4 regions of the Serratia sp. MMO-28 genome follow, and region 3 is predicted to be linked to each of the others. Evidence: predicted binding sites of a transcription regulator. Region 3 holds the regulator's gene; each other region holds the start of a gene.

Region 1 (7,380 bases), on a different contig from region 3:
TGATGGCGCTGACCGGTATGGCAACCCTGTTGGCTGCAACCACTCATGCGCCGATCATGGCGGCGCTGATGGTATTTGAAATGACCGGGGAATATACCCTACTCCCCGGTATGCTGCTGTCTTGTGTGATCGCCACGACCATCGCGCGTGGGTTACGCCCGCAGTCGGTTTATCACAATGCGTAACGATCCATCAGGCCGGTGATATCCAGATACTGCGCCAACTCGCGCTGTTCGGCGCGTGGCAGATAAGGGATCTCACCCAGCAGCGGTGCGGGAATGCGTTGCTGCAGCGCGTCGATGGTTTCAGCATAGTGCGCTAAACCGGGATTAATGCGGTTGGCGACCCATCCCAACAATGGTAAGCCATCGTTAAGAATCGACTGGGCCGTCAGCAACGCATGGCTGACACACCCCAGCTTGATGCCAACCACCAGGATCACCGGCAGTTGTTCCTGCACCACCCATTCAGCATAAGGGCGCAGATCGTTCATCAAGACGCGCCAGCCACCGCTGCCTTCAACCACCACGGTGTCAGCCTTGGCGGCTAGATGCCGCAGCCCACGGCTCATCACGCCGTAGTCAACATCCTGTGTAGCATGGGCGTGAAAGACCTCATCCAGGCAGGTAATCGGGTTAATTTCTTCATAAGACAAAGGCATAGAAGACGAAGCCTGCAGAACCAAAGCGTCTTTATTTCGAATGCCTTCGCTGGTTTCCTGGCAACGCGCCGCAATGGGCTTATACCCTGCCGCTGAGCGGCCCTGTGCAGCAAATGCCTGCAGTAATCCGCGGGAAACCACGGTTTTACCTACGTCGGTATCCGTGCCTGTAACAAATAAACGCTTTAACATGAATAGATTGCCCTGAAATGCTCCGTTAACTAAAGGATCGCCGCCAATCGCAGCGCGAGTAGCCTGACAGGGAAAAGTCTAGGGGATGCAGACCTGAAGGGGCTTGAGGTAGCTCAATATTTTGGCGGTAAACATTAAGAAACTCTGATAGAAGCGTTTTACATTAGCCCTGTAACAGTTTTACCAACAGCGAACCGTTATATAACGCGTCTTTGACCAAAGCCGCTCCCGGCATAGTGCCCTGGTTGAAAAACTGAGTGGATTCAACCTGCAGGTGCTCACTGTAAGCAGGTAACGATTGCTGGCGGATGCAGGAAGCAATCGCCGGGTGGAGGATTTCGGCGGCACGGTTCAACGGTGAGCCTACCAGGATCTTTTCCGGATTAAACAGGTTGACCATGATCGCCACAATGCGCCCAACGCTGTGCCCGACGCCAAGAATGATGTCTTTAGCTAGCTGATCTCCGGCCAGCGCGGCATCACACAGGGATTCGACGCTTAAGGGTGCACCATGCAGCATGGAAGTCATTGAGCCCCCCAAACGCTGCTGGGCGATTTCCAGCATGTTTTCGATGCTGGCGACCGTTTCCAGGCAACCGTGATTGCCGCAATAGCAACGTTTGCCGTAAGGATCGACCTGAGTATGGCCAATCTCTACCACGCTGCGGCTACCGGCATGCAGCACGCGGCCATTGGTGATCACTCCCGCCCCCACGTTATGATCGATCACTACCTGGATGACATTCATATTACCGCGCGAAGCACCGTATAAAGCCTCGGCCATGGTCCAGGCGCAAATATCATGTTGCAGATAGACCGGCAACCCGGTGAGCGAAGCCAATGCCGGCCCCAACGCCATCTCGTGCACATCATAGAACGGCATCCGGTGGACAATGCCCGACGCGGTATCGATCATCCCCGGCAAAGTGATGGCGATCGCCGTTAAGCGCTCCAGCTTGCTTTGATGACGGATAAAAAAGCGGTCGATTTCGCCCACGATGCGCTGCAGTAAAGGGTCTGGATGTTCCGCATCAAGCGGCAGCAGTTCTTCAACCACCATTTTGCTGCTGAGATCGCGCAGCGCCAGCGTAATGGTTCCCCGGCTGATGCGGGCAGAGAGGTAATGCCAGGCCTCGGTATCCAACACCAAACCAACCGCCGGGCGGCCACGGCTACCGATTTCCTGGTATTCGGTTTCTTTCACCAAGTGCGCTTCGAGCAACTCCCGCACGATCTTGGTGATACTGGCAGGCGCAAGCTGTGCACGTTTTGACAATTCGATGCGCGAAATCGGCCCCAGCTGATCAATCAGCCGGTACACTGCCCCTGCATTGGTTTGCTTGATCTGATCAATATGCCCAGGCTGCCCATCCGCAATCACAAACCTGCTCCTACTATTTTTCGCGCTTCTAAATAAAGACTAAAGGCTATGGTGGGGCTTTTGGAATACAGCGTCAACTATTTGATTCGTTATGTGATTAACAGCACAAATTCACCGATATTTAGCCGCAAAGCGCGCTTTATTTGTGCAGGTTCAGCATTAACGCCATCAGGGTTTGGGCAGCAACGGTCAGCGGGCGGTTACGGTGATGGACCAGCCAGACTTCCGTCATCGCATCCGGTTCAGCCAACGGGAGATAGGTGACGCCGTCAATTTTCACCCGGCCAAATGACATTGGCAGGATAGAAATCCCTAACCCGGCGGCCACCAGGCCAATGATCGTCATTGCCTCACCCACTTCCTGAGTAATGTAGGGGGAGACGCCAGCATTGGCCAACAGCGCCAGAATTTCATCGTACAGCGCCGTGCCCACCTCACGGGAAAAGAACACGAACGGTTCTTGCGCCAAATCGGCGAAACGCAGCGTACCAGGGGCCATCTGGGTAAGTGGATGACCGTTCGGCACCACCGCCAACAAGGGTTCGCACAACAGCAGTTGATGCTGGAGCGCATCCGGTAAGCGAGTGTTGCGCATAACGCCCAGATCCAGTTCACCGTTCAGCAAGGGTTCGAGTTGCTGTTTGGTATTAACCTCGCGCATTTTGATATGCACGTTCGGCGACAACTGACGAAATGCCCGCAGGCTGCGTGATACCACGCTGATAAAGGGCGCGGAAGAGGTAAAACCGATGGTTAACTCGCCGATCTCACCGCGCTCAAGGCGAGCGGCCTTCTCTGCCGCACGGTTAACCTGATCGAGTACCTGATAAGCCTCTTTGAGAAACATCTCCCCGGCCTGAGTCAGCCCGACGTTGCGGTTATTGCGCGCCAGCAAACGTGCACCGACCATCTCTTCCAGCGCCTGGATCTGCTGGCTCAGCGGTGGCTGAGAAATCCGTAAGCGTTCCGCTGCACGGCCAAAGTGCAGCTCTTCTGCGACGGCGACAAAATAACGCAGGTGTCTGAGCTCAATATTCATATATTAAAAGTCTCAATTGTAATGATTAATATATTAGACAAAAAACTGCCCTCTCCCTATCATTTTGTGACTCAAGACGTGTTTTTATTCTTCCGAACCCGGTAGGGAAATGCTGTGACAACCCCAGTGCGTTCTGCGGCCACCACACCGCTAACGCTGACTCCACATGCTGACGCCAGTGCCGTAGCCAAAACCAGGCTCTCAACGCTGAACAAACTGCCCTTTATCGAACGTGGTACCTCGCAATTTACGCGCGTCACCTTGGCATTGTTTTCCGCTGGCTTAGCCACTTTTGCTCTGCTGTATTGTGTACAACCCATTCTGCCGGTGCTTTCGCAAGATTTTGGCATCTCTCCCGCCGAAAGCAGCCTTTCGCTCTCCTTCTCTACCGGATTATTGGCTATCGGCCTGATGTTCACCGGCCCACTGTCCGATGCCGTTGGCCGCAAGCCGGTGATGGTCGTGGCCTTACTGCTGGCGGCGATCTGTACGCTGATTTGTGCTTTTATGACCAGTTGGCACAGCATTCTGCTCATGCGCGCCCTGATTGGGCTTTCACTGAGCGGCGTTGCAGCGGTTGGCATGACCTATCTGAGTGAGGAGATTCACCCCAGCTTTGTCGCCTTTTCGATGGGGCTGTATATCAGCGGCAACTCCATTGGCGGCATGAGCGGGCGTTTGGTTACCGGGGTGCTGACCGATTTCTTCTCGTGGCGCATTGCCTTGGCGGTTATTGGGCTGTTCGCGCTGGCGGCCGCCTTTATGTTCTGGCGCATTTTACCGGCATCAACACATTTTCGGGCCAGTTCGCTGCGCCCGCATACCTTGCTGATCAACTTTAGGCTGCACTGGCACGATAAAGGGTTGCCGCTTCTGTTTGCCGAAGGTTTCCTGCTGATGGGCAGTTTTATCACCCTGTTTAACTACATTGGCTATCGCCTGTTGGCCGATCCCTACCATCTCAGCCAGGCCGCCGTTGGGTTGCTGTCTGTGGTTTATCTCACCGGTTCGTACAGCTCGCCCAAAGCGGGATCCCTGACGACCCGCTTCGGGCGCGGGCCTGTGCTGCTGGTTTCAATCCTGATTATGCTGGTTGGGATCCTGATCACCACTCTGGCTCCGCTCGCGGCGATCTTTATCGGTATGATGCTGTTTACCGCAGGGTTCTTTGCCGCGCACTCGGTTGCCAGCAGTTGGATCGGTCGCCGCGCGCGCCGCGCCAAGGGCCAGGCTTCGTCGCTGTATCTGTTCTGTTATTACGTCGGCTCCAGCGTTGCCGGAACCCTGGGTGGCGTGTTCTGGCACCGTTTCGGCTGGGGCGGCGTGGTGACATTTATCAGCGCGATGTTGCTTTTGGCCCTGTTGGTCGCGCGCTATCTGAAGAAACTGCCAGAAGCCGCACGTATTTAAGGAGATTTCCCCTACTTTTCCTGTTTGGCCTGAACAGCTCGGTGGTTAATAGTGCTAAGGGGCTGAAGTTGCCCCTTTCTTTGTGTTTACCCCTAATGTATGTTGTAACTAAAAAGGGGGAAAAAATGGATAAATACAGCCTTATTGGCAGAATGAATGCGTGCTTTGCCGAGTTGGAACAGGCGCTAGCGGCACTCCACCAGCAGATCCTGCCGCTACGCCTCCTCGCCGCGCGGGTATTTACCCTGCCGGAGATCGAGAAAGGCAAAGAGCATGCCGCTGTGGAACAAATCAGCGTAGAGCAACATGTTGGCCAGGCGGCCCGCGATCTGGCACTGGAACACTACCAACGATTGTTTATCCACCATAACCAGCCGCACGTCAGCAGTAAGGCGGCCGTGCGCTTGCCCGGTGTGCTCTGCCTGGCGGTGGACAATGCCGAGTATCTGGCTCTGCAGCAGCAAATTACGCTAATCAACAGCCTGAAAGCCGAATTGGAACAGATCATCACCGTCGAGTCCGGCTTGGCTCCGGAACAACGTTTCGATTTTGTGCATACCCGCTTGCATGGTTTGATCACCCTTAGCGCCTATCGTTCGCTGACTTTGCTGACCAATCCTGACTCCGTGCGCTTCGGCTGGGCCAACAAGCACATCATCAAGAACGTCAAGCGCGACGATATTCTTACCCAGTTGGAAAAAAGCCTGAAAGCCGGGCGTGCGGTGCCGCCGTTTGATCGCGAACAATGGGCGGAACTGGTCAGCCGCGAGATCGATGATGTCAGCCGCCTGCCGCAAAATGCGCAGTTAAAGATCAAGCGGCCAGTGAAGGTACAGCCGATCGCGCGAGCCTGGTATCAGCCGCAGCAAAAACAGGTTCAACACCCCTGCCCGCTGCCGCTGATAGCCCTCTGCCAGTTGGAGGCTGGGGCAAAGGTGCCAAAAATTGGCGAGTTGCTCAATTACGACGCGGCAACGGTGAAGCATAAGTACAAGCCGGATGCCCAACCGTTGCGCTTATTGGTCAAGCGCCTGCATTTGTACACCAACGTGCCGGATTAACCGTAAAACTGGTAAACACGCAGGCGGTGGCCATCCAAATCTTCAGCCACAAAGGTATAGCCGAAATCCATCGCTACCGGGTGTTGCGCTATCGTTAATCCAGCGGCCTGCCACTGCTGATAGAGCGCATCGACCTGTTCCCGTTGTTCACAGACGAAACTGATTTCCCCCCCCGCCACCGGTTGCCTTCGCGGCGGGCTTCACGGTGTGCTTCGACCACATCGCCAGCTTAAAGCCGTTACTGAAGACAAACATCGCGAAGGTGGGTGATTTTTCAACCGGCGCAACGCCTAACAGTTGCTGATAGAAATCGGCGCTTTTTTCTGGGCTATCCACATAAATAATAGTCATGCTTGGCATTATCATGCTTGTCTCCTGGTAGTAAAGGGAATCTCAGTGTTCCCGATACCCATAGACTAGCCTGCCCGACTGTCAGTTTCTGGCAGTAGCCTATTAGGCTGAGCCGTTCCCCTCGATTTCACGCCACGCTTTCATTAATACCCGGCGGCCTTGCGGATAGCGTTGCACTAATGGCGTCAGCGTGCGGATACGATCCAGGCGGAAATGACGAAATGAAGATCGCAGTTCACACCAGGCAACGAGCACCTGCACCTGCTCAAAGTAGCCTATGGCAAACGGCCATAAAATGCGTTCGCTGACATTGCCCGTCTGATCCTGATATTCCACGCTAATTTTGCGTTCAAGACGGATCACTTCACGGATCAACACTCGGGTTTCATCCGCGACCCTGACGGCATCCACAGGGCCGATCAGCAAGGTGCTGGCATCAAGCTCCTCCCGCAGTTCATTGGGTAAGACCGCGGCAATCTTCGCCAGCGCATTGGTCGCAGCTTTTGCCAACTGGCTGTCGCCCCGGCGCTCCACCCAACGCATACCCAGCACCAGTGCTTCCGTCTCTTGCTGTGAGAACATCAGCGGCGGCAGCGTAAACCCTGGCCGCAAGATGTAACCCACCCCCGCTTCACCGGCAATATCCGCCCCCTGCTGCTGCAAGGTGGCGATATCGCGATACAGGGTGCGCATGCTGATCCCCAGTTCTTCGGCCAGAGCATGGCCCGCCAGTGGATAGCGATGGCGGCGCAGGATTTGCATCAAATCAAGCAGGCGTTGGGTTCGGGACATGTTTGCTTCCCATGGTAGGGGTTAAAAGATGTGGCCAAGGGTAACAAAAATCAGCCGGACAACAAGGAACACTCCCTTCCACTTTGTACATCACGGCTGTGAAGAAAACACCAAACCCATACTACGCCTGAAATAGTGAGGCAGACTATTTCTTCATACTCCCCACCATCTCTTCTGGCCGCACCCATTGATCAAACTGCTGCTCGGTGAGATACCCCAGCGTTAACGCGGAGGCTTTCAGCGTCAGCCCCTGTTTGTGGGCATTTTTGGCGATCTCTGCCGCTTTGTCGTAGCCGATGTGAGGGTTCAGCGCGGTCACCAGCATTAGCGACTCATTCAGCAACTGGCTGATACGGTCACGATTCGGTTCGATCCCCACCGCGCAGTGCTCGTTGAAACCCTTCATGCCGTCTGCCAGCAGACGGACAGATTGCAGATAATTGTGGATCACCAGCGGGCGGAACACGTTCAGTTCGAAGTTGCCGGAGGCACC
Region 2 (7,380 bases), on a different contig from region 3:
GGCCAGCGATGCTGGAAGGCAGCAACTTCCGTAAGCCCACCAACCTGTTTGTGCACGGTTATGTGACGGTGAACGGCGCGAAGATGTCCAAATCGCGTGGCACCTTCATCAAAGCGGGCACCTACCTGCAGCATCTGGATGCCGACTGCCTGCGTTACTACTATGCCGCCAAGCTTTCCTCACGCATTGATGATATCGACCTGAATCTGGAAGATTTCGTGCAGCGTGTGAATGCCGATATTGTCAATAAAGTGGTCAACCTGGCTTCGCGTAACGCCGGTTTTATCAACAAGCGTTTTGGCGGGCAACTGGCTGACACATTGGCCGATCCGGCCCTGTATCAAACCTTTGTCGACGCCGCAGCCAGCATTGAAGAAGCCTACGCCAGCCGCGAAACCAGCCGGGCGATCCGCGAGATCATGGCGCTGGCCGACTTGGCTAACCGTTATGTGGACGAGCAGGCGCCGTGGGTTGTGGCGAAGCAAGAAGGCCGTGACGCCGATCTGCAAGCGATCTGCTCTATGGGCATCAACCTGTTCCGCATCCTGATGACCTACCTGAAGCCAGTATTGCCTGCGCTGACTGAGCGCACCGAGGCTTTCCTTAACTGTGAGCTGACTTGGGATACTATCGCGCAACCGTTGCTGGGCCATCAGGTGAACACCTTCAAAGCGCTGTTCAACCGCATCGTTCTCGACAAAGTGAATGAAATGGTGGATTCATCGAAAGAAGACATGGCCACCGCGAAAGCCGTGACAGGCCCGCTGGCGGACGCTCCGATCCAGGAAGCTATTACTTTTGACGATTTCGCCAAGGTCGACATGCGCATTGCGCTGATCAAGAGCGCCGAGTTTGTGGAAGGCTCCGATAAGCTGCTGAAGCTGCAGTTGGATCTGGGCGGCGAATCGCGCCAGATTTTCTCCGGTATCCGTTCAGCCTATCCGGACCCGAAACTGTTGGAAGGCCGTTTGACCATTATGGTCGCCAACCTGGCACCGCGTAAAATGCGCTTCGGCATCTCCGAAGGCATGGTGATGGCCGCAGGCCCGGGTGGGAAAGAAATCTTCCTGCTGAGCCCGGATAGCGGTGCACAGCCAGGTATGCAGGTGAAGTAAAGCCTCCGTGCAAGTCCCCTCACCCTAGCCCTCTCCCCCAGGGAGAGGGGACTGTTCAGTGACAATCTCTGCAATCACACCCACACTTGGCGGCTGTGATCATGCAACCCCAAACGCCCCACCTACCGTCCTTTCACCCTCTCTCGGGGAGAGGAGACTGTTCAGTGTCAATCTCTGCAATACATCCCCACACTTGGCGGCTGTGATCATGCAGCCCCAAACGCCCCACCTAACGTCCTTTCACCCTCTCTCGGGGAGAGGAGACTGTTCAGTGTCAATCTCTGCAATCACACCCACACTTGGCGGCTGTGATCATGCAACCCCAAACGCCCTACTTAACGTCCTTTCACCCTCCCTCGGGGAGAGAAGACTGTTCAGTGTCAATCTCTGCAATACATCCCCACACTTGGCGGCTGTGATATGCAGCCCCAAACGCCCTACCTAACGTCCTTTTCCCCCTCTCCCTCGGGGAGAGGGTTGGGGTGAGGGGTGGCTCTGCAAATGCTGCAAAATAATCTGCGCAACCCCCTCCCAATTTTGGAAAATTTCATCGTTCCAAAACCGAATCACCGTAAATCCCTGTTGCTCAAGGAAACGGGTCCGCTGCCGATCGTAGACAACCTGCTCCATATGCTGCCCTCCATCCAGCTCAATAATCAACCGGGCTTGCCAACAGAGAAAATCTGCAAAATAAGGCCCGATAGGGCATTGTCGGCGAAATTTAAACCCCGTGAACCGACGATCGCGCAGCTGCAGCCACAGCGCTTTTTCTGCCTCTGTCATACAGGATCTTAAACGACGAGCGGTGCTTAAAACGGTGACTGCCTTCATGACCACCTCCGCAACACAGCCTATCGCCTCCCTTTCGCTTTTGCCCCCTGTTCAAGCACACATTGCGCTCCCGATTCCAAAAAAGTCGTCAACCCATCATGACTTGCCGGGGCGCATTATGACGGGCGACGAATATCGCCCTTTTTTTTAAACAATTTTTCAGTTCTCCTCTTCTCAGGGCGGCAAAATCAGTTAATGTATCAAGACTGTATGCATTAACAGGGTAGGTTATGAAGGGATTCCCCCCGCTGATCAACACGTTGCTGGCAAGCTCGTTGATATTGACTATTGGTCGCGGTGTCACGCTGCCCTTTATCACTATCTACCTTACCGAGCACTTCCACCTGCTGCCGAAGAGCGTAGGGGTTATCCTCGGTATCAGCCTGACGATCGGCATCGTCAGCAGTTTTTATGGCGGCTATCTGGTCGATCGTTTTAATAAAAACCACCTTATTCTGCTGGCCATCCTGCTGTTTTCCCTGAGCTTCTTCGCCATTCCCTGGGTTCCAGGCTCCGGTGGTATCATCGCCGTATTAGCCATTCTGCATACGGCCTATGCGGTACTTGGCATCGCTATCAAAGCCTGCTTTGCTCACTGGCTGCCAGTCACTAAGCGCATCAAAGCCTTCTCGATGAATTACACGCTGGTTAACGTAGGTTGGGCCGTCGGCTCATCACTGGGTGTTATGGTTGCCGGTTACAGCCCGCTACTGCCGTTCTACCTCTCCGGTGCGCTGGCGCTATTCACCGTCGTGGCACTGAGTTTGCGGATGCGCCACCAGCCTCCCCCACCACTGGCAGAGCCCCATGCCGCGCCGGTTGCCGTGCCGAATTTCCGCCAGACGCTAAGCATTCTGCGCAGCGATCGGCGGCTGATCTATTTCACCATCGGCAGTGCGCTGGGTGCCGTTGTTTTCGGCCAGTTCACTGGCTATTTATCTCAGTACCTGATCACCACCGCCAACGCCGAATTCGCCTATCAAGTCATCGGCGTAGTGATGATCGTCAATGCCTGCATCGTGATCGCACTGCAATATCTGTTCAGTAAGGGCATGCGCCAGGACAACATGCTGCGCTGGCTGGCACTGGGGACCCTGTTCTTTGTTCTGGGGCTGATCGGCTTTTTGCTGGCCGGGCAATCGTTGTGGTTATGGGCGGTGGCGATGGCGATCTTCACCCTTGGGGAGATCATCGTTATCCCGGTTGAATATCTATTTATCGACTTCATCGCCCCTGCACACCTGAAAGGCAGCTATTACGGAGTACAAAGCCTCAGCAATCTGGGCGGTGCGATCAACCCGATAATGTGTGGCTTCCTGCTAAGCTATACGCCACCGCCGGTGATGTTCCTGGTGTTAATTGCGGCGGCGCTGTTCAGTCTGCTGTTCTTCTTTTTGGGCCACCGGTTAGCGGAACAACAGCGAACACTTATCCCTCTCAATAACCTGGAATAAGCACAGCGGCTACACTTAAACGGGCCGGGATCCTGCCGAAGTGACACATTCTTCATAACGCGCCCTCATGATGCATTTTGTGGTTTAGCTCACAATTTAATTGTATGATGAATGCGTCAGATTAAATGGGAAGGGGTTATGGGTAACGTATTCATACAGTGCTGGAAATATGCCAGGGCCATCGTGCTGATTTATCTCAGCCTATTTGCCGGAAACGCCGTTGCGGCGCTATTACCCATTGCCATCCCCGGCAGCATCATTGGTATGCTGATCCTGTTTGCCCTGCTCTCTTCACAAATCTTGCCCGCTAAATGGGTCAAGCCCGGCTGCCAACTGCTTACCCGCTACATGGTGTTGCTGTTCGTGCCGATCGGCATCGGCGTGATGCAGTATTACGACCAGATTATCGACGATCTCGGCCCGTTAGTGGTGTCATGCCTGCTCAGCACCTTGCTGGTGTTTGTGGTGGTCGGTTATACCTCTCACTTTTTCCACCGCGAACGCCCTGCTCTCGGCAACGGCAAGAACGCGGAGAACAAGAAATGAGCCATGATATCTGGTGGTCTTTACCGCTGACGCTGCTGGTGTTCTTCGGCGCCCGCAAGTTGTCACAATGGCTTAAGATGCCGCTGCTGAACCCACTGCTGGTTTCCATGGCAGTGATCATTCCTCTGCTGTTGCTGACGAAGATGCCCTACGAACGCTATTTTCAGGGCAGTAAAGTCCTCAATGATCTTCTGCAACCGGCGGTGGTAGCGCTCGCTTTTCCGCTTTACGAGCAACTCCATCAGATCCGCGCCCGTTGGAAGTCCATCATTATCGTGTGCTTTATTGGCAGTATGACCGCAATGATCAGCGGCGGCGCTATTGCGTTATTAATGGGGGCCAAGCCGGATATCGCGGCCTCTATCATGCCCAAATCAGTGACGACGCCGATCGCCATGGCTGTCGCAGAATCGCTTGGCGGCATTCCCGCCATCAGCGCGGTCTGCGTGATTATCGTGGGTATTTTGGGGGCGGTTTTCGGCCATTCATTGCTTAATCTGCTGAAAATCACCACCAAATCCTCACGCGGTTTAGCCATGGGCACCGCCTCACACGCGCTGGGCACCGCGCGCAGCGCAGAAATAGATTATCAGGAAGGCGCGTTCAGCTCATTGGCACTGGTGATCTGCGGCATCATCACGTCTCTGATTGCACCGTTCCTGTTCCCAATATTGCTGCATTTGTTCGGGTAATCGTAAAAACTTGCGATGAGTCTCGTAAACCTCGTTTTAATTGCACTTATTTCATCAATAAAAAGACATTAATCACACTTTATTGTGAGAAGGTTACCTAGACTATTTTACCCAGCAGCATTCGATATGCAGATAGGCCATCACTGAACGACAAATTAAACAGCCGCCCTGCATCTTGATGAATGATGGGTCTATCCCGTTAACCTGTAGAGAGACTTTCTATGCACCCGCGTTTTCATACTGTTTACAGCGAACTGCCCGCAGCACTGCAATCCGCCCTGCGGCCTTACCTTGATACGCCTGATTTCCCTGCTATGTTCCAGGCCGATCAGGTAGCGGCGATCAAGCAACACTGCGGGCTGGATGATGATGCTCTGGCATTTGCTCTGCTGCCATTGGCTGCCACCTACTCGTTAGCCACCATCTCTCATTTTCACGTAGGGGCTGTGGCACGCGGCGTCAGTGGCAACCTGTATTTGGGTGCCAATATGGAGTTCGGCGGTGCGCCGCTGCAGCAAACCGTGCATGCAGAACAGTCGGTGATCACTCACGCCTGGCTGCGGGGTGAAACCGGGCTGGTTTCCATTACCGTTAACTACACCCCTTGCGGCCATTGCCGCCAATTTATGAATGAGCTCAACAGCGGCACCGATCTGCAAATCCAGCAGCCTGGGCGCGCAGTGGCCACTCTGGGGGATTACCTGCCGTATGCCTTTGGCCCGCAGGACCTTGAGATCAATGAACGCTTGATGAGCCCGATCGATCATGGCTTCCAACTGACGCTGGATGATGAACTGGCAAAAGCCGCGCTGGCGGCGGCCAACCGCAGCCATGCGCCTTACAGCAACGCCCACAGCGGCGTGGCGCTGGAAGCCGAAGATGGTACCGTATATGCGGGCCGTTATGCGGAAAACGCTGCCTTCAACCCCAGCCTGCCACCGCTGCAGGCCGCGCTGGTGTTGATGAATCTTTCCGGTGGCGACTGCCAGAAAATCCGCCGCGCGCTGTTGGCAGAAGCGCAGAGCGCTATTTTGACGCAGTGGGATGCCACTCAGGCCACGTTGGCCGCGCTAGGCTGCCAGAATGTCAGTCGGGTTACTTTCTGAACCCTTGGCGGAGCCGATGAGTTCCGCCCTCCTTTCGTTAAAAACCGTTTAACCGCCGATAATTGCATCAATTTACGTCATAAACTCATAACAATTGCTGTACATATTCTGCCGATCTTTTAGGATCTACGGCTATTACGGCTATCTGATACGTTTAAGAGCAAAACTGATGGAACTTGAATACGAAAGCAAACGCCCTCTCTACATCCCTTACGCTGGCCCTATCCTGTTGGAATTCCCGTTACTCAATAAAGGCAGCGCCTTTACCGAAGAGGAACGCAGCCACTTTAACCTGCACGGTCTGCTGCCAGAAGCGGTGGAAACCATTGAAGAACAGGTTGAACGCGCTTATCGTCAGTACCAGGATTTTCAGAACGATAACGACAAACACATCTACCTGCGCAATATTCAGGACACCAACGAAACCCTGTTCTATCGCCTGTTGGAAGCGCACCTGAGTGAAATGATGCCGATCATCTACACGCCAACGGTGGGCGCAGCCTGTGAGCACTTCTCGGATATCTATCGCCGTGCCCGTGGCCTGTTTATCTCCTACCCGAACCGCGATCGCATTGATGATATGCTGCAAAACGCCACCAAACAGAACGTGAAAGTGATTGTGGTGACCGACGGCGAGCGTATCCTTGGCCTGGGCGATCAGGGGATCGGCGGTATGGGTATTCCGATCGGTAAACTCTCGCTTTACACCGCCTGCGGGGGCATCAGCCCGGCGTACACGCTGCCGGTGGTGCTGGATGTCGGCACCAATAATCCGCAGCGTCTGAACGATCCGCTGTATATGGGCTGGCGTCACCCGCGCATTTCCGGCGACGAATACCATGCGTTTGTCGAAGAGTTCATTCAGGCGGTTAAACGCCGCTGGCCAAACGTCTTGCTGCAGTTCGAGGATTTCGCCCAGAACAACGCCACTCCGCTGCTCAACCGCTATCGTGATGAGATCTGCTGCTTCAACGACGACATTCAGGGCACCGCCGCCGTCACGCTCGGCAGCCTGATTGCCGCCAGCCGCGCCGCCGGCAGCCAACTGCGCGATCAAACCGTGGCCTTCCTCGGCGCTGGCTCCGCCGGTTGCGGTATTGCCGAACAGATCATCGCCCAGATGAAGTCTGAAGGCTTGAGCGAAGAAGAAGCGCGGGCGCGGGTATTTATGGTCGATCGTTTCGGCCTGCTCACCGATAAGCTGCCAAACCTGCTCGACTTCCAGAGCAAGCTGGTGCAAAAAAGCGAAAACCTGGCCGCTTGGCAAGTGGAAAGCGATGCCATCTCCCTGCTGGAAGTGGTACGCAACGCCAAACCGACCATCCTGATCGGCGTTTCCGGCCAGCCGGGGCTGTTCACCGAAGAACTGATCCGTGAAATGCATAAGCACTGCCCGCGCCCGATCGTCATGCCGCTGTCCAACCCCACCTCCCGCGTGGAAGCACGGCCGGAAGACATCATCAATTGGACCGAAGGTGCTGCGCTAGTGGCCACCGGCAGCCCGTTCACGCCGGTTATCTACAAAGAGCAGGTATTCCCGATTGCCCAGTGCAACAACTCCTACATTTTCCCTGGCATTGGCCTGGGCGTTCTGGCCGCTGGCGCAACGCGCGTGACCGACGCAATGCTGATGGCC
Region 3 (7,380 bases):
ACGAAGATGGGGTGGATCGTGAATCTGCCTATGAGAAGCTTTCTGCCGGAGGGTTTGCCACCATGGGCAAACCGCAGCCGGGCCAGCCTGAGCAACAGTCTGCCGCCGGGCAGGAGAGCGGTGGCGGGTTGATGGACGGCTTGAACGATATCCTGTTTGGCTCCACTGGCCCGCGCGGGGGGAAACGCGATGGTATCGTCCAGACTGCCGCCAAAAGCATGGCGCGCGATCTGGGCCGCCAGATCCTGCGTGGCGTCTTGGGTTCGATTATGGGTGGCCGCAAAAAGTAAGCTGACATTATTGGCGCTGGCAGTAAACTAGCGCAGCATTTTTGCTGTTGGAAATCACATGCTGCTGCTGATCGATAACTACGACTCCTTTACCTATAACCTTTATCAGTACTTCTGCGAACTGGGTGCAGAAGTGCTGGTGAAGCGCAATGACGAACTGCAACTGGCCGATATCGAACGGCTGGCGCCGCAGCATTTAGTCATCTCCCCTGGCCCCTGCACGCCGAACGAGGCGGGTATTTCGCTGGCGGCGATCCGTCATTTTGCCGGCAAACTGCCGATCCTCGGGGTTTGCCTTGGGCATCAGGCGATTGGCCAGGCATTGGGTGCCGATGTGGTTCGTGCCCGTGAGGTGATGCATGGCAAAACGTCGGCGATTCGCCATCACCATCAGGGCGTATTTGCTGGCCTGAATAACCCGCTGACCGTCACTCGCTACCACTCGTTGGTGCTGGATGCCGCAACCTTGCCAAGCTGCTTTGAGGTGACCGCCTGGAGCGAGCGTGACGGTGAGCAGGATGAAATCATGGGCATTCGCCACCGCACGCTAGCGCTGGAAGGGGTGCAGTTCCATCCGGAAAGCATCCTGAGCGAACAGGGTCATCAGTTGCTGGATAATTTTCTTAAAAGTTAGTGGGTTAGGATTTTCTTTGCCACTATCGGCGATTTTGGTTTGCCCTTAATTGGTTTTTTATGCATATTTTGTGACTATATTTTCAATTATTCGCAACAATGACACTGAGTCAATTTCAGGGTGGAGCCCACAATGACCGAAAAAATCGCAGTCGACCGCAGCACTTTTGATCAGGTTATCCTGCCTGTTTATGCACCGGCTCAGTTCGTGCCGGTAAAGGGCAAGGGCAGCCGCGTGTGGGATCAGCAAGGAAACGAGTATATCGATTTCTCTGGCGGCATTGCCGTCACCGCGCTTGGGCACTGCCATCCTGCGTTGGTCGCCGCGTTGAAACAGCAGGGCGAAACCCTGTGGCACACCAGTAACGTCTTCACCAATGAACCAGCACTGCGCCTGGCGACCAAGCTGATCAATGCTACGTTTGCCGACCGGGTGTTCTTCGCCAACTCGGGGGCGGAGGCTAACGAAGCCGCGTTCAAGCTGGCGCGCCATTATGCCATCAGCCGCCATAGCCCCTACAAAACCAAGATTATTGCGTTTAACAACGCGTTCCATGGGCGCACGCTGTTCACGGTTTCCGTCGGTGGCCAGGCAAAATACTCCGATGGTTTCGGGCCAAAGCCGGCCGATATCGTGCATGTGCCGTTCAACGATCTGGCGGCGGTGAAAGCGGTGATGGACGATCACACCTGTGCCGTGGTGATGGAGCCGATCCAGGGGGAAGGTGGGGTTACTCCGGTGGATGCCGCTTTCCTGCAGGGCGTGCGGGAGTTGTGCGACAAGCATCAGGCATTACTGGTGTTTGACGAAGTGCAAAGCGGTATGGGCCGGAGCGGTAAACTGTTCACCTATATGCACTATGGCATTACGCCGGATATTCTCACCACCGCCAAAGCGTTGGGCGGCGGTTTCCCGGTGAGCGCGATGCTGACGACAGAGGAGATCGCATCGGTGATGCATGTGGGCACCCATGGCACCACCTATGGCGGCAACCCGCTGGCCTGTGCGGTGGCGGAAGCGGCACTGGACGTGATCAATACGCCGGAAGTATTGAGCGGCATTGAGCAGCGCCACAAGCTGTATGTGCAGGCATTGCAGAACATCGGCGAGAAGTATGCAATTTTCAGCGACATTCGCGGCATGGGATTGCTGATCGGCGCGGAATTGACGCCGGAGTATCACGGCAAAGCGCGGGACTTCCTGACCGCGGCAGCCGCTCGGGGGTTGATGATCCTCAACGCCGGGCCAAACGTGATTCGCTTTGCACCTTCGCTGGTGGTAGAACTGAAAGATATCGACGAAGGCATGGCGTTGTTCGAGCTGGCCGTACAGGATGTGATTAACGCATAAGCGATCCGCAGGGGCTATGCGCCAGCTTTAGCCCCTGCCAATCTCAGTTTTCCCGCAGTTTCCGTTTCAGCCAGATGCCATGATGCGGGCGTTGGCGCCAGGCCAGCGACGAAATGGTATGCATCACGCTCAGGTGCGAAAGGATACGCCGCAGGTGGCGTTCCATTTCGGTTATTGGCATATCTGGGTGCAGCTCGGGGAGATGCATGGGGCTCTGGCTGCTGCTTGGGCCGTCATATTCCAGCCGCTGCTGGCAGCTTTGCAGGGCCATTTCGCAGCTTTGCAGATACTCTTGCGCCAGCGCTGGCGTCAAAATGTCGTGTTCGCGCGCCAGAATGGTCAGCGCATTCAGGTGCTCGACAATAAACTGGCTGTGGGTGACCCAGAGCCGCATATCTGCCAGATAATCCGATTCAAACCCCGGCTCCTGCATCGCCTGGTTGAGCGAGGTGAACAGCGCATTGTGTGCCTGATTGACCTGCATTCGCGCGTAGGCCAGCGTAGCCGGGTCCGCTTCCTGTTCTTGTAACAGTAGGCGCAATGCCGTTTGATCGCGCTCCAGCGCCTGATGCGCGTTCTTACGCAGCAGGCCGCTTTGCCACTGTGGCCAAAGCCAGATGGTCCCGCCAAATACCAGCACGCAGCCGATCAGCGTATCGATCAGGCGTGGCACCAAAAAATGGGTGCCATTCAGCGCCAGCAACTGCAGGGTATATACCGCAGTGACGGTAAACCCCATCACCGCCAGCCCGTAGTTTTTGCGTAATATCAGATAGGCCGCCAGGGTGATCGCCAGCATGATGCTCAGCGTCACGTTTTCTGGCAGTTGCAACTGCAAGAGTCCTGCGGCAATCACCAACCCGGCCAGCGTGCCGAGCGCACGGTGCTGGATCCTGACGCGCGTGGCGTTGTAGCCGTTTTGGCTGACCAGCATGATGGTCAGCAGGATCCAATAGGGTTTTGGCAGATTGAAAATCATCCCCAGGCTGCTGCCCACCGCCAGTATGGTCCCCAGCCGGGCGGCATTGCGCAAGGCGTTGGATTTCCATGACAGGTAGCTCACCACCGCAGGCCAGAAGGGTAACCGCGATTGGTTTGCCATCAGATCGCGCCGATACAGCGGGCGTTGGGTGCGTAACAGGCGGGCGATGCGGCTGAAATGGTAAAAGCAGAACTGGCCTACCGGGTTATCGGCATGCTGTGTGGCCACTTTTTCCAGTGCCGCCAGCTCACTCTTCATGCTGAAACGCGTTGAGCGCCGGTGATAGAGAATATCGTTGGCCACGACGCGTAAACGCCCGGCAATCACCTGCGCGTTGCGGCGGATAATCGCTTCGGCCTGGCTCTGCTCGACCAGCTTTTGCACCTCTTCCGGTTGATGCAGGCTGACGGTAATGTGTTCCTGCAGATCGAGTGCCACCTGGAAAGTGCGCTGCAGGCGTTTTTGTTCCTGGCTATTGGCATGAGGCAGGAAGTTAACTTGCTGATACAGCAGGCTGATCATGTCCATCACCTTCTGCTGGCGTTGCAGCAGCGGTGGCAGTGCGGTTTCGGGATCGATATGCTGGGTCAGCAGCGAGTATTTAGCTTCGAAATAGTCCGCCAACTGGATATAGAGCTGGCTCAGGGACTCGCGCATTGGCTGCTCTTTCCACAGTTTGAACCAGAACCAGGTGAACAGCCCGTACCAGAGGGTGCCAACCAGATACAGCAGCGGGGTATGCCAGATCGGTACGTGGCCTGCCATGCTGAGAGAGAAGATGGCCGCGACCAGCGCGGCGGGCAGCAGGCGCGCATGCAGCGGGCTGATTTCACCGCTGACGCCCAGCAACAGCGCCATCGCCAGCATCAGCAGGGGCAACGGAATATGCCACAACAGCGCCTGTTGCAGCAGCAAGCTGCTGAGGGCAAACAGAGAGCCGCCGACGATCAGGCGTTTAAAAAAGCGTTTGTGGGGTGTGTCTAATCCGGCAATGTTGCAGCAGGCAGGCACCAGAGAGAACAGCAGGCCGAGTTGCAGGTTGCCCAGCAGCAGGAAGAAAACCACCGGCAGACACAGCACCAGCGTTTGCCGCAGTGCGTAGTTGACTTCTGGGTGGTAGATCAGGCGCCGCCACATGAGTAATCGGGGGAAGCTAAAAAAGCGGCGTATTGCTACGCCGCTTCTTCAATGATTAACGCGTGCCGTAAACGACAATGGTTTTGCCGTGGGCAGAAATCAGGTTTTGATCTTCGAGCATTTTCAAAATACGACCGACGGTTTCACGTGAGCAACCGACGATTTGACCAATTTCCTGGCGGGTAATCTTGATTTGCATGCCGTCCGGGTGAGTCATGGCATCGGGCTGTTTTGCCAGATTCAGCAAGGTTTGCGCGATGCGGCCGGTAACGTCAAGGAAGGCGAGGTTACCCACTTTCTCTGAGGTGACTTGCAGGCGGTTTGCCATCTGCGCAGACAGGCGCATCAGGATATCCGGGTTAACCTGAATCAACTGGCGGAATTTCTTATAGGAAATTTCAGCCACTTCACAGGCTGTTTTCGCTCTAACCCAGGCACTGCGTTCCTGGCCTTCTTCAAATAATCCAAGTTCACCGATGAAATCCCCCTGATTCAGGTAGGACAGGATCATCTCTTTGCCTTCTTCATCCTTGATCAGCACCGCAACGGAGCCTTTCACAATGTAGTAAAGCGTTTCGGCCTTTTCACCTTGGTGAATCAGCGTACTCTTTGATGGATATTTGTGGATATGGCAATGAGACAGGAACCATTCGAGAGTAGGGTCTGTTTGCGGTTTGCCGAGAACCATTCGCTGTTATCCTCTGTTGTTATCGCTGCCTTGTATCACAGGGGTCAGAGTTCCCTGTAAAACGTGCTTATAGCCTGGTGTAATGTGGGGTGGCTATCAACAGGTTTTGAGGCATGTTATAGAAATACGCTTGTACTCTAGCATATTAACTTGCGTGAAGTGCTGCAAGTTACATTCTGTTAACATGCCAATATAGGGCCCTTTCCTCGGGCATTTCCCTGAAATCGATGACCTGGAAAGAGTTATTGCGGCTCTGTTTGTAGCACAGAGTGAGGCGAGTGTCTTGTGTTGTCTCGCTTCAGCATGATTAGCATCAGGTTCCGTTGCCAGTTTCTATGCGAAAGCGTACCCTGATTTTGAGAAATTAACCGGAGTGTACAAAATGCAGGCAAGAGTTAAGTGGGTGGAAGGGCTGACATTCTTGGGTGAGTCTGCGTCCGGCCATCAGGTGTTGATGGATGGTAACGCGGGCGATAAAGCGCCAAGTCCAATGGAAATGGTCTTGATGTCAGTGGGCGGTTGCAGTGCTATTGACGTCGTGTCTATTTTGCAGAAAGGCCGTAACGATGTCCGTGACTGCGAGGTGAAACTGACCTCGGAGCGCCGTGAAGAAGCACCGCGTCTGTTTACCCATATCAACCTGCATTTTATCGTCACTGGTAAAGGGCTGACCGATAAGATTGTTGAGCGTGCGGTTAACCTGTCGGCCGAGAAATATTGCTCGGTTTCGCTGATGCTGAGCAAAGCGGCCAGCGTTACCCACAGCTTTGAAATTCGTGACGTTGCCTGAGGCTACCAAGGGTAGTGCTGGCAATGGCTGCGTAGTAAATCCAGAAATCGCCGCGCCGTGACGGTCAGCGGTGATTTTTGTGAATACAGGACGCAGTACTGTGCCTGCGGCAGATCGTCGATAGGCAAAGCCACCAGTTCTTGATGTAAATAGAACGGCGTGTTCATGGCCCGCGCGACGATCGTCAAATAATCTGCCTTCAGCACCATATTCAAGCCGCATACCGCTGAATCTGAGCGAATGGGGCGTTGGGACAACTGTTGATAGAAGTTGCCAAGCAGCGTTTGCAGTTGCTGGTAATAACCCATATCGGTTTCCGGCAGCAGCCATTTGGCCTCGTGCAGTTCGTGCAGCGTGGTTGCCTGTGCCAAAGGGTGCCCACGGCGCGCAATAACGCAAAATGGGGCGCTGAACAGCGGTTCGAGCACTAAATCTTGCAGCGGTAATTCAGGGCTGCTCGTGCCGACGGCAAAATCCAACTTGCCAGCCTGCAAGGCGGGCAATAACGTTGAAAGCTGCGCTTCGCGGATCAACAGATTGGCCTGCGGGGTAGAGGCCTTGAAGAGTTCGACCAGTTTCGGCAACAGCGTCACGGCCAGCAGCGAAGAGCAGCCTATCGCCAGGCTGCCTTGCGAACGCTGGTCCAACTGTTGGATCTCCTCAGTGGCGCGCTGTAATTCCTCAATCACTAATTGCACCCGCAGAGCAAAAATGTGGCCGTTTGGCGTCAGCGTCATCCCTTTACTGCCGCGCACAATCAGCTGGGTTTTCAGCGTTTGTTCCAGTTCCTGGATCGAGCGGCTGATCGCCGGTTGAGACTGATCTAACGCGCGTGCCGCGGCACGAATGCTGCCACAGCGTATCACTTGCTGAAAAGCTTTCAGCTGTTGCAATTTTGGTAACTGACGCATGCGTGCCCCCTTCTGCCGAAAAAACGCAGTTTCACCCTGCCGATAGAAAAGAATATCGGCGATGAAAAATTGTTCATTAATGACTTTTTTGTCGTACGTGAGGCGGTGGCATATACCAAGGGGAATAAGGAGGCAGCGCGGTGGCTGGCCGCGCCCGAGAGCGTTATTCGATTTTTTTACCTTCCAGTAGCCGTTGTACTAATGGCGCCATAATCAGCTCCATCGCCAGCCCCATTTTGCCGCCCGGCACCACCAGCGTATTGATGTGAGAGATAAACGACCCCTGTAGCATTGCCAACAGATAGGGGTAATCGATCTGATCCAGGCCACGGAAGTGGATCACCACAAAGCTTTCGTCCAATGAGGGGATGGCCTTGGCGGCAAACGGATTGGAGGTATCGACCGTGGGGACGCGTTGGAAGTTGATATGGGTGCGCGAGAACTGCGGCGTGATGTAGCCGATGTAATCCTCCATCGAACGTACTACGGAATCCATCACCGCCTCGCGGGAATGACCACGCTCACCGGTATCGCGGATCAATTTCTGGATCCACTCCAGGTTGACGATTGGCACCACACCTACCAACAGGTCAACATG
Region 4 (7,380 bases), on a different contig from region 3:
AGGCCGGTTTTTTTGCTTTCCTGTACGAAGTTGGCGGCGAGTGGTCCACATCTAACGTGAGCACTATACGTCAAATCTCTCCATACTGAAATACAGTGGTTCCGCGCTTTGCTTAAGGAACTGTACGTCTTTGCTTGTCGTTTACCAAGTTGGGCTTGAGTTTAGGTGCCACCCGGAGCAGGTGACACAGGAGATTACCTCTGCATCCAGGTGACTTCATAATGGTAGTGATTCGCCGTTAGCAGGAACTCGGGGCTGACGCTGGGGCTCCAGGAGTCATCACCGCCCACGCCCATATGGAAACCGTCCAGGTTGAGCCAGGTGCCCGCTTCTTCCTGCAGCAAATGCTGATGCGTTGTCTCCATCAACTGCTGCTGGCTGTAACGGCTCAGGCCAAAGTGGAAACGGCCCTGCCACTGCCAGCGGCCAAAGGTGAGCTGGCGGGTATCACAGCGCAGGCCGTTTTCGCTGGGGAAAATATACGGTGTGTGCAGGGCTGCTAACGGCAGCACCCAGCGCCCTTGCTGTGCTGCTAGCTGGCGATCTGGGTAGTTCTCGTGCGGCCCCAGGCCCAGCCACTCAACCGCTGCGGCGGTTTCTGCCAACTGGCAGCTCAAGCCGATGCGCGCGGGTGCGGGTACGCCACTGGCGAGAACGACATCCACGCTGATATGCAGCTTTCCAGCGCGATCGAGCAGATAGGTTTTGCGGCTGATAAACAGTGGCTGCTGCTGGCTGCTGTAGCTGTGCACCGTTGAGATTTGCACGCCATGCCCGAGGGCGTCGGCGTTGAAGGACAGCAGTTGGCTTTCCAGCGCGTACATGCCGGCTTTTTTCCAGCGTTCTACCCAGGCATTGGGATCGATACGCGTTGCTTCGCTGACGCCGATATCGTTATCCAGCGGTGCCCGCACAAACTGGTCGCGCAGCGGGCTCAAGAACTGCGGCTCACCATCACGCCACCATTGGATCAGGTAACCGCGGGTGGTACAAAATTGCCAGCGCTGCTGCCCGTGGGTGATTTCCACCGTCTCTGGATGAGCGATCAACTGCGGCAACGGGCCGCTGCTGATATCGGGCAGTGCCAGCGCGTGCGGTAAGCGCCACTGGTCCCAGGCGCAGCGGTGGCCCGCGGCGGCCCAGGCCGTTGCCCTTGGCTGGCGGACCTCAACATTCAGCCATAGCTCACCGCTGCCTTGTACCTGTGGCATCTCACCCAGCACTAGGCGTTGGGTGCCTTGCGGTGGGATGTCCAGTAACTGCTCGCCTTGGGCGATGCACTGCCCGTCCAGCTCCAGCCGCCAGAACAACTGTTCATTGTCGGTAGGGCGGAACAGGTATTCACTGGTGACCTCAATGGTCAGCGGCGCTTCTGGCTGATGCCGAAATTGGAAAAACTGCTGCGCGCGCTGCGCCTCATACAGAGCGGGATGGGGGGTACGATCGGGGAACACCAGCCCATTCATACAGAACTGGCGATCGTTAGGGGTATCGCCGAAATCACCGCCGTAGGCCCAGTAACGCACGCCGTCTTCACCGGTGCGGGTCAGCGCCTGATCCACCCAATCCCAGACAAAGCCACCCTGCAAGCGTGGGTGCTTACGGAATGCCTGCCAGTAGCGGTCAAAACCACCGAAGCTGTTGCCCATCGCGTGAGCATATTCACATAGGATCAGCGGACGATGCTCATTCGGCAGGCCGATCCATTTTTTGATCGACCACTTCGGCACCTGCGGGAAGGGCTGGTCCTGATCTACGCGCGCGTACATTGGGCAGACAATGTCGGTGGCAGCGGTATCTGCACCGCCACCTTCGTACTGCACCGGGCGGGTTGGATCGCTGCTTTTGATCCAGCGGTACAGGGCGTCGTGCGCGCTGCCGTGGCCGGACTCATTGCCCAGCGACCAAATGATAATGCAGGGATGGTTGCGATCGCGCTGCACCATGCGCGTGACGCGCTCACTCAGGGCAGGAAACCATACCGGATCGTCCGTCAGGCGGTTCATCGGCTGCATACCATGGGTTTCGATATTGGCTTCATCCACCACGTACAGGCCGTAGCGATCGCACAACCGATACCAAAGCGGATGGTTAGGATAATGTGAACAGCGCACCGCGTTGAAGTTATGCCGCTTCATCAGCAGGATATCTTGTAGCATGGTGGCTTCGTCCATCACCTGCCCCTGTTCCGGGTGATGCTCATGGCGGTTGGTGCCGCGAATCAGAACGGGTTTGCCATTCACCTTTAGCAGGCCGTCGCTGATTTCTACCTGGCGGAAACCCACGTCATAGGCTTCTGCCTCAATCAATGAACCGTCGGCCGCCAGCAAGGAGACCACGGCGCGGTACAGATGAGGCTGTTCGGCGCTCCACAGCGCGGGCTGTTCCACTGCTAAGCGTAGGGTGGTGCGATCGTCATAGCAGCCGCGTTCGTCAATAATTTCGCTGCCCAGTGGCTGCTGGTGTGTGGCGGTGAGTTGCTCACCCTGCCAAAGCTGAACGCGTATGGAGCAGCCCGCCGTTGGCGATTGAACCTGTACCAGCGCCTCTAGCTCAGCGTGATAAAAACCCGGGGCCAGATGGGTGCGTAACTGAATATCGCTCAGATGGCTGCTTGGCTTATGCAACAGGCTAACATCGCGGAAAATACCGCTCATGCGCCACATGTCTTGATCTTCCAGATAGCTGCCGTCGCTCCAGCGCAGCACCATCACCGCCAGCCGGTTTTCGCCGGGCCGCAAGGCGTTGCTCAAATCAAACTCGGCGGGTAGGCGGCTGTCTTGCGAATAGCCAATCCAAACACCGTTACACCACAGATAGAACGCTGAATTGACGCCGTCGAAAATAACCCGCGTCTGCCCCTGTTGCAGCCAGCTTTCGGCCACCTCAAAGGAGAGGGAATAGCAGCCGGTCGGGTTCTGTTGCGGCACGAATGGCGGTGTGACCGGGATTGGGTAGGTGATATTGGTGTAGATCGGCACGTCGTAACCGGCCATCTGCCAGTTAGACGGCACCTGAAGCGTGTCGGCATCGTCCAGATCCTGCTGTAACCAGCGTTCTGGCACGGCTTCTGGCTGGGTGAAATAGCTGAACCTCCAGGCACCGTTGAGCAAGGTTCGCTGTGCTGAAGGCTGGTCAAATTGCGCCTGCTGCTCGTCACGCCAGCTGGCAAACGGCGGGTGTGCTGGCAGGCGGTTATAGTGGGTACAGGCTGGGTTTTCCCAGTCGCGCCGGGCAAGGATTGAGGCTAATGAGGCAGGAGCAGACGGAATATCAACAGGATTCATGGGGATACCTTGGCTGAAATGTCATATCAATGATGTGCGGTAACATGAAGGGCAACGATCCGCTTGTAAAGGCGTTCACGCCGCTAAAGCGAAGAGGATCACAAATGGGGGGCAGGCCGGTAAAACCGGGGCCTTAAGCGATAAGGAAATCGCTGTTTGTGGCTACCGAGTGCAGCCACAAACAGCTAAAAAAATCAGCGGAAGAGATGCTCGGCATGGAAGCGCAGGTGATCTTCGACAAACGTAGCAATAGTGAAATAGCTGTGGTCGTAACCCGGTTGAGTACGCAGCGTTAGCGGCCAGTCGAGCTGACGTGCCAGCTCGGCCAGCTTCGCCGGTTGCAGTTGATCGGCCAGAAACTGATCGCCATCGCCCTGATCCACCAGAATAGGCAGTTTTTCTGCGCCGTTCGCCAGCAGGTGGCAACTGTCGTATTGCAGCCACTGGCTCTCGTCGTCACCCAGGTAGGCGGCAAAGGCTTTACGCCCCCACGGCACCTGACAAGGGTTAACAATCGGCGCAAAGGCCGATACGGAACGGAAGCGCTGCGGATTGCGCAAGGCCATCATCAGCGCGCCGTGGCCGCCCATCGAGTGACCAAAGATGGACTGACGATCGCTGATGCTGAAATGCTGCTGAATCAGCGCGGGCAGCTCATCGCTGATGTAATCGTACATGCGAAAGTGCTTATCCCAAGGGGCCTGGGTGGCGTTGAGATAAAAACCCGCCCCCTGGCCCAGATCGTAACTCGCGTCGTTGGGCACGTCGTCGCCGCGCGGGCTGGTGTCGGGCATCACCAATACCAGCCCCAGTTCGGCAGCGATGCGTTGGGCACCCGCCTTCAGCGTGAAGTTTTCATCATTGCAGGTCAGCCCCGACAGCCAATACAGCACCGGCGGGGGATTGTCATCGCGCGGCGGCGGCAGATAGATGCTGAAAGTCATGTTGCAATTCAGGCTCTGCGCCGCGTGGCGGTAACGCTGTTGCCAGCCACCGAACATGCGGTGCTCTTCGAGAAGTTCTAATGACGTGTTCATCTCTCTGCCTCCTGGCTTATTGGTCAAAATGGATCACCGAACGGATCGACTTGCCTTCATGCATCAAATCGAAGGCGTCGTTGATCTGCTCTAACCCCATGGTGTGGGTAATAAAGTCATTCAGGGCAAATTCGCCGTCCATATAGCGCTGCACAATGCCGGGGAGCTGGCTGCGGCCTTTCACGCCACCGAACGCGGAACCGCGCCATACGCGGCCGGTTACCAGTTGGAATGGGCGGGTAGCAATCTCTTCACCGGCACCGGCAACGCCGATAATCACCGATTCCCCCCAGCCTTTGTGGCAGCACTCCAGCGCCGAGCGCATCACGTTGACGTTACCGATGCATTCGAAGGAGAAATCAACGCCGCCGTCGGTCAGCTCAACGATCACTTCCTGAATCGGCTGGCTGTAATCTTTCGGGTTGATCAGATCGGTGGCACCCAGCTTACGTGCCAGCTCGAACTTGCTGGTGTTGATATCGATGCCGATAATGCGGCTTGCACCGGCCATCTGAGCGCCGATAATCGCCGAAAGGCCAATGCCGCCCAGGCCAAAGATTGCCACGGTATCGCCCGCTTGCACTTTGGCGGTGTTCAATACTGCACCCATACCGGTGGTGACGCCGCAGCCCAGCAGGCAGACCTCTTCCAGCGGCGCTTCTTTGCTGATTTTGGCCAGCGAGATTTCTGGCACCACGGTGCGTTCGGCGAAGGTGGACGTACCCATATAGTGGAAAATCGGCTTGCCGTCTTTAAAGAAGCGCGTGGTGCCGTCGGGCATCAGCCCCTTGCCCTGGGTAGCGCGGATCGCCTGACACAGGTTGGTTTTACCGGATTTACAGAATTTGCACTCGCCGCATTCCGGGGTGTAGAGCGGGATGACGTGATCGCCCACGGCGACGCTGGTTACGCCTTCACCGATCGCTTCCACGATGCCACCGCCTTCGTGGCCGAGGATCGCCGGGAATACCCCTTCAGGATCTTTACCAGACAGCGTGTAGGCATCGGTATGGCAAACGCCGGTGGCGACGATCCGCACCAGCACTTCGCCTTTCTGCGGTGGCATCAGATCGACTTCTTCGATCGTCAGCGGCTGATTCGGGCCCCAAGCTACGGCCGCGCGGGTTTTGATCATCTCCATTCTACTTCTCCTCAGTGTTTTCAGTGGCCGCAGTGTCAGCCTGCTCAATAATCAGTTCTTTCAATGCGCGGACGTTGGGCCCGAACGCATCGCGTCGCCACAATAAACAGGTGGCGGTTTCAGCAATCTCTGGCGGTAACGGGTGCACTTTTACCCGTTCAAAGCCCGGTAATAAATTAAGTACCGAATGCGGGATCATTGCTAACCCGGCACCGCTGGCCACGCAGGCCAGCATGGCGTGATAGGACTGGATCTCCATAATCTGGCCGGGCACTGCGCCGCTGTGTTTGAACCAGGATTCCAGCCGCAAACGGTAAGAACAGCTGGCACGGAAGGCGAACAGGGTTTCCCCTTTGGCATCGTGCGCGTTTTCGATCGGGGCATGGTCCAGACAGGAAATCACCACCATGCGCTCCGGGAAGGCGATACAGCCGTTCAGTTCATCGTGCTGCAATGGGCCATCTACCAACGCTGCTGCCAGCGTACCGGCGCGGACCCGTTCGATAATTTCCCCCGAGGTGCCGGTAGTGAGCGACAGCGCGGCCAGCGGGTAACGCTGGTGATAAGCTGCCAGCAAACTCGGCAGGCGGGTGGCGGCGGTGCTTTCCATTGACCCCAGGGCAAAGTTGCCTGCCGGTTCCCCGGCGTGAGTGATGCTCATGGCCTCTTCGCTCAGCGCCAGGATCCGCTGGGCGTAACAGAGAAAATTATGGCCCATTGGCGAAAGCCGCAGCCGCTGTTTTTCACGAATAAACAGATCGGCCCCCAACTCCTGCTCAAGCTGGCGCAAACGCGTGGTCAGGTTCGATGGGACGCGGTGCAACTGCTCGGCGGCACGGGCGACGGAGCCGGTTTCGGCCACGCTGCAAAACATGCGCAGTTGGGTCAGATCCATTACTTTCTCTTTTTGTGATGAACTTGGTTAGTATTATTCAGTTTTTGTGAGTGTAATACTGCTGCATGATAGTCGCAACTTTCTTCTAACATTCAGGAATCACCCATGGCGTTAAGAATTGCTCTGAGTGGCTTTATTGCGTTGATTGTCGCGATGGGCATTGGCCGTTTTGCCTTTACGCCACAGGTGCCGCTGATGATAGCTGAGCAGCAGTTTACCCTGACCGGGGCCGGGCTGGTGGCAGCGCTGAACTACCTGGGCTACCTGTGTGGCGCTTTTGACGCCATGCGCGCCAGCCGCCACGTCGAGTGCCGTTTGTGGCTCGGCGTTTGGGGCGTAGTGCTCTTCACTCTGTTGTCGGCAGTGGTTGATGGCGTGTGGTGGCACGGAGCGGTGCGCTTGATGATTGGCTGGGCCAGCGGCTGGTCGATGGTGCTGGTGGCGGCGTGGACCAACGAACGCTTGGCTCATTTCGGCCGCCCGGCGTTAAGCGCCGCCGTGTTTGCCGGGCCGGGTGCCGGGATTTTTATCAGCGGTATGTTGGCCGTGGCAATCAACAGCCTGGCACTGAGTGCCGCACAGGCATGGCTGGTGTATGGCGTGCTGGCTTTGGTGTTGGTTGGTGTTATCAGCATTAATCTGCCGCGGGCTGGAGATCTGCACCGCCCGGAGACGGCTCCGGAACCGCTGGTGCTGACGCCGGCCTTGAAGCGCCTGGTATGGAGCTATAGCCTGGCTGGCTTTGGCTATATCCTGCCCGCCACCTTTCTTTCGCAGATGGCGGCGGCGCGTTTCCCCGGCAGCCTGTTTGCCCAGTTTGTCTGGCCGATTTTTGGTGGTGCGGCGGTGCTGGGGATCGTCATCGGTATTCTGACGCGCCATAAGCTCACAACGCAAAGCCGCTTGGCCATCACCTTATGGGTGCAGGCGCTGGGCGTGCTGTGTGCTGAGTTGGTGCCGGGTGTAAGCGGGCTGGTGCTGGGCGCACTATTTACCGGCGGTGGCTTCCTCAGTGTGGTA

What was found. Region 3 encodes CRP, which controls carbon source genes, mostly activating them, when cyclic AMP is high. Its sites were predicted from a motif close to ATGTGANNNNNNTCACAT; they were not measured.
Region 1: the regulator CRP is predicted to act here: its motif matches at 2,326-2,343, upstream of mlc (sugar metabolism global transcriptional regulator Mlc).
Region 2: the regulator CRP is predicted to act here: its motif matches at 3,478-3,495, upstream of WG891_RS23850 (CidA/LrgA family protein).
Region 4: the regulator CRP is predicted to act here: its motif matches at 3,374-3,391, upstream of WG891_RS23960 (beta-galactosidase).

Annotation. Positions count from the first base shown of each region.
Region 1 covers NZ_JBBCVB010000034.1:19,285-26,664, forward strand. Annotated here, with positions in the region: gene clcB (voltage-gated ClC-type chloride channel ClcB) at 1-185, shown strand, start outside; gene bioD (dethiobiotin synthase) at 173-853, opposite strand; gene mlc (sugar metabolism global transcriptional regulator Mlc) at 1,017-2,234, opposite strand; gene WG891_RS22975 (LysR family transcriptional regulator) at 2,374-3,273, opposite strand; gene WG891_RS22980 (MFS transporter) at 3,400-4,683, shown strand; gene tus (DNA replication terminus site-binding protein) at 4,809-5,744, shown strand; partial or broken gene WG891_RS22990 (VOC family protein) at 5,741-6,110, opposite strand; gene WG891_RS22995 (helix-turn-helix transcriptional regulator) at 6,198-6,887, opposite strand; gene fumC (class II fumarate hydratase) at 7,033-7,380, opposite strand, start outside.
Region 2 covers NZ_JBBCVB010000038.1:9,739-17,118, forward strand. Annotated here, with positions in the region: gene metG (methionine--tRNA ligase) at 1-1,115, shown strand, start outside; gene WG891_RS23840 (endonuclease domain-containing protein) at 1,557-1,946, opposite strand; gene WG891_RS23845 (MFS transporter) at 2,177-3,400, shown strand; gene WG891_RS23850 (CidA/LrgA family protein) at 3,539-3,946, shown strand; gene WG891_RS23855 (CidB/LrgB family autolysis modulator) at 3,943-4,638, shown strand; gene cdd (cytidine deaminase) at 4,860-5,744, shown strand; gene WG891_RS23865 (NAD-dependent malic enzyme) at 5,914-7,380, shown strand, end outside.
Region 3 covers NZ_JBBCVB010000020.1:46,759-54,138, reverse strand. Annotated here, with positions in the region: gene WG891_RS17745 (helicase HerA-like C-terminal domain-containing protein) at 1-290, shown strand, start outside; gene WG891_RS17740 (aminodeoxychorismate synthase component II) at 349-924, shown strand; gene argD (bifunctional acetylornithine/succinyldiaminopimelate transaminase) at 1,057-2,274, shown strand; gene WG891_RS17730 (YccS/YhfK family putative transporter) at 2,318-4,393, opposite strand; gene crp (cAMP-activated global transcriptional regulator CRP) at 4,449-5,081, opposite strand; gene WG891_RS17720 (OsmC family protein) at 5,464-5,871, shown strand; gene WG891_RS17715 (LysR substrate-binding domain-containing protein) at 5,874-6,782, opposite strand; gene WG891_RS17710 (phosphoribulokinase) at 6,946-7,380, opposite strand, start outside.
Region 4 covers NZ_JBBCVB010000038.1:31,161-38,540, reverse strand. Annotated here, with positions in the region: gene WG891_RS23960 (beta-galactosidase) at 195-3,272, opposite strand; gene fghA (S-formylglutathione hydrolase) at 3,482-4,324, opposite strand; gene WG891_RS23950 (S-(hydroxymethyl)glutathione dehydrogenase/class III alcohol dehydrogenase) at 4,341-5,465, opposite strand; gene ptrR (putrescine utilization regulator PtrR) at 5,467-6,360, opposite strand; gene WG891_RS23940 (YbfB/YjiJ family MFS transporter) at 6,466-7,380, shown strand, end outside.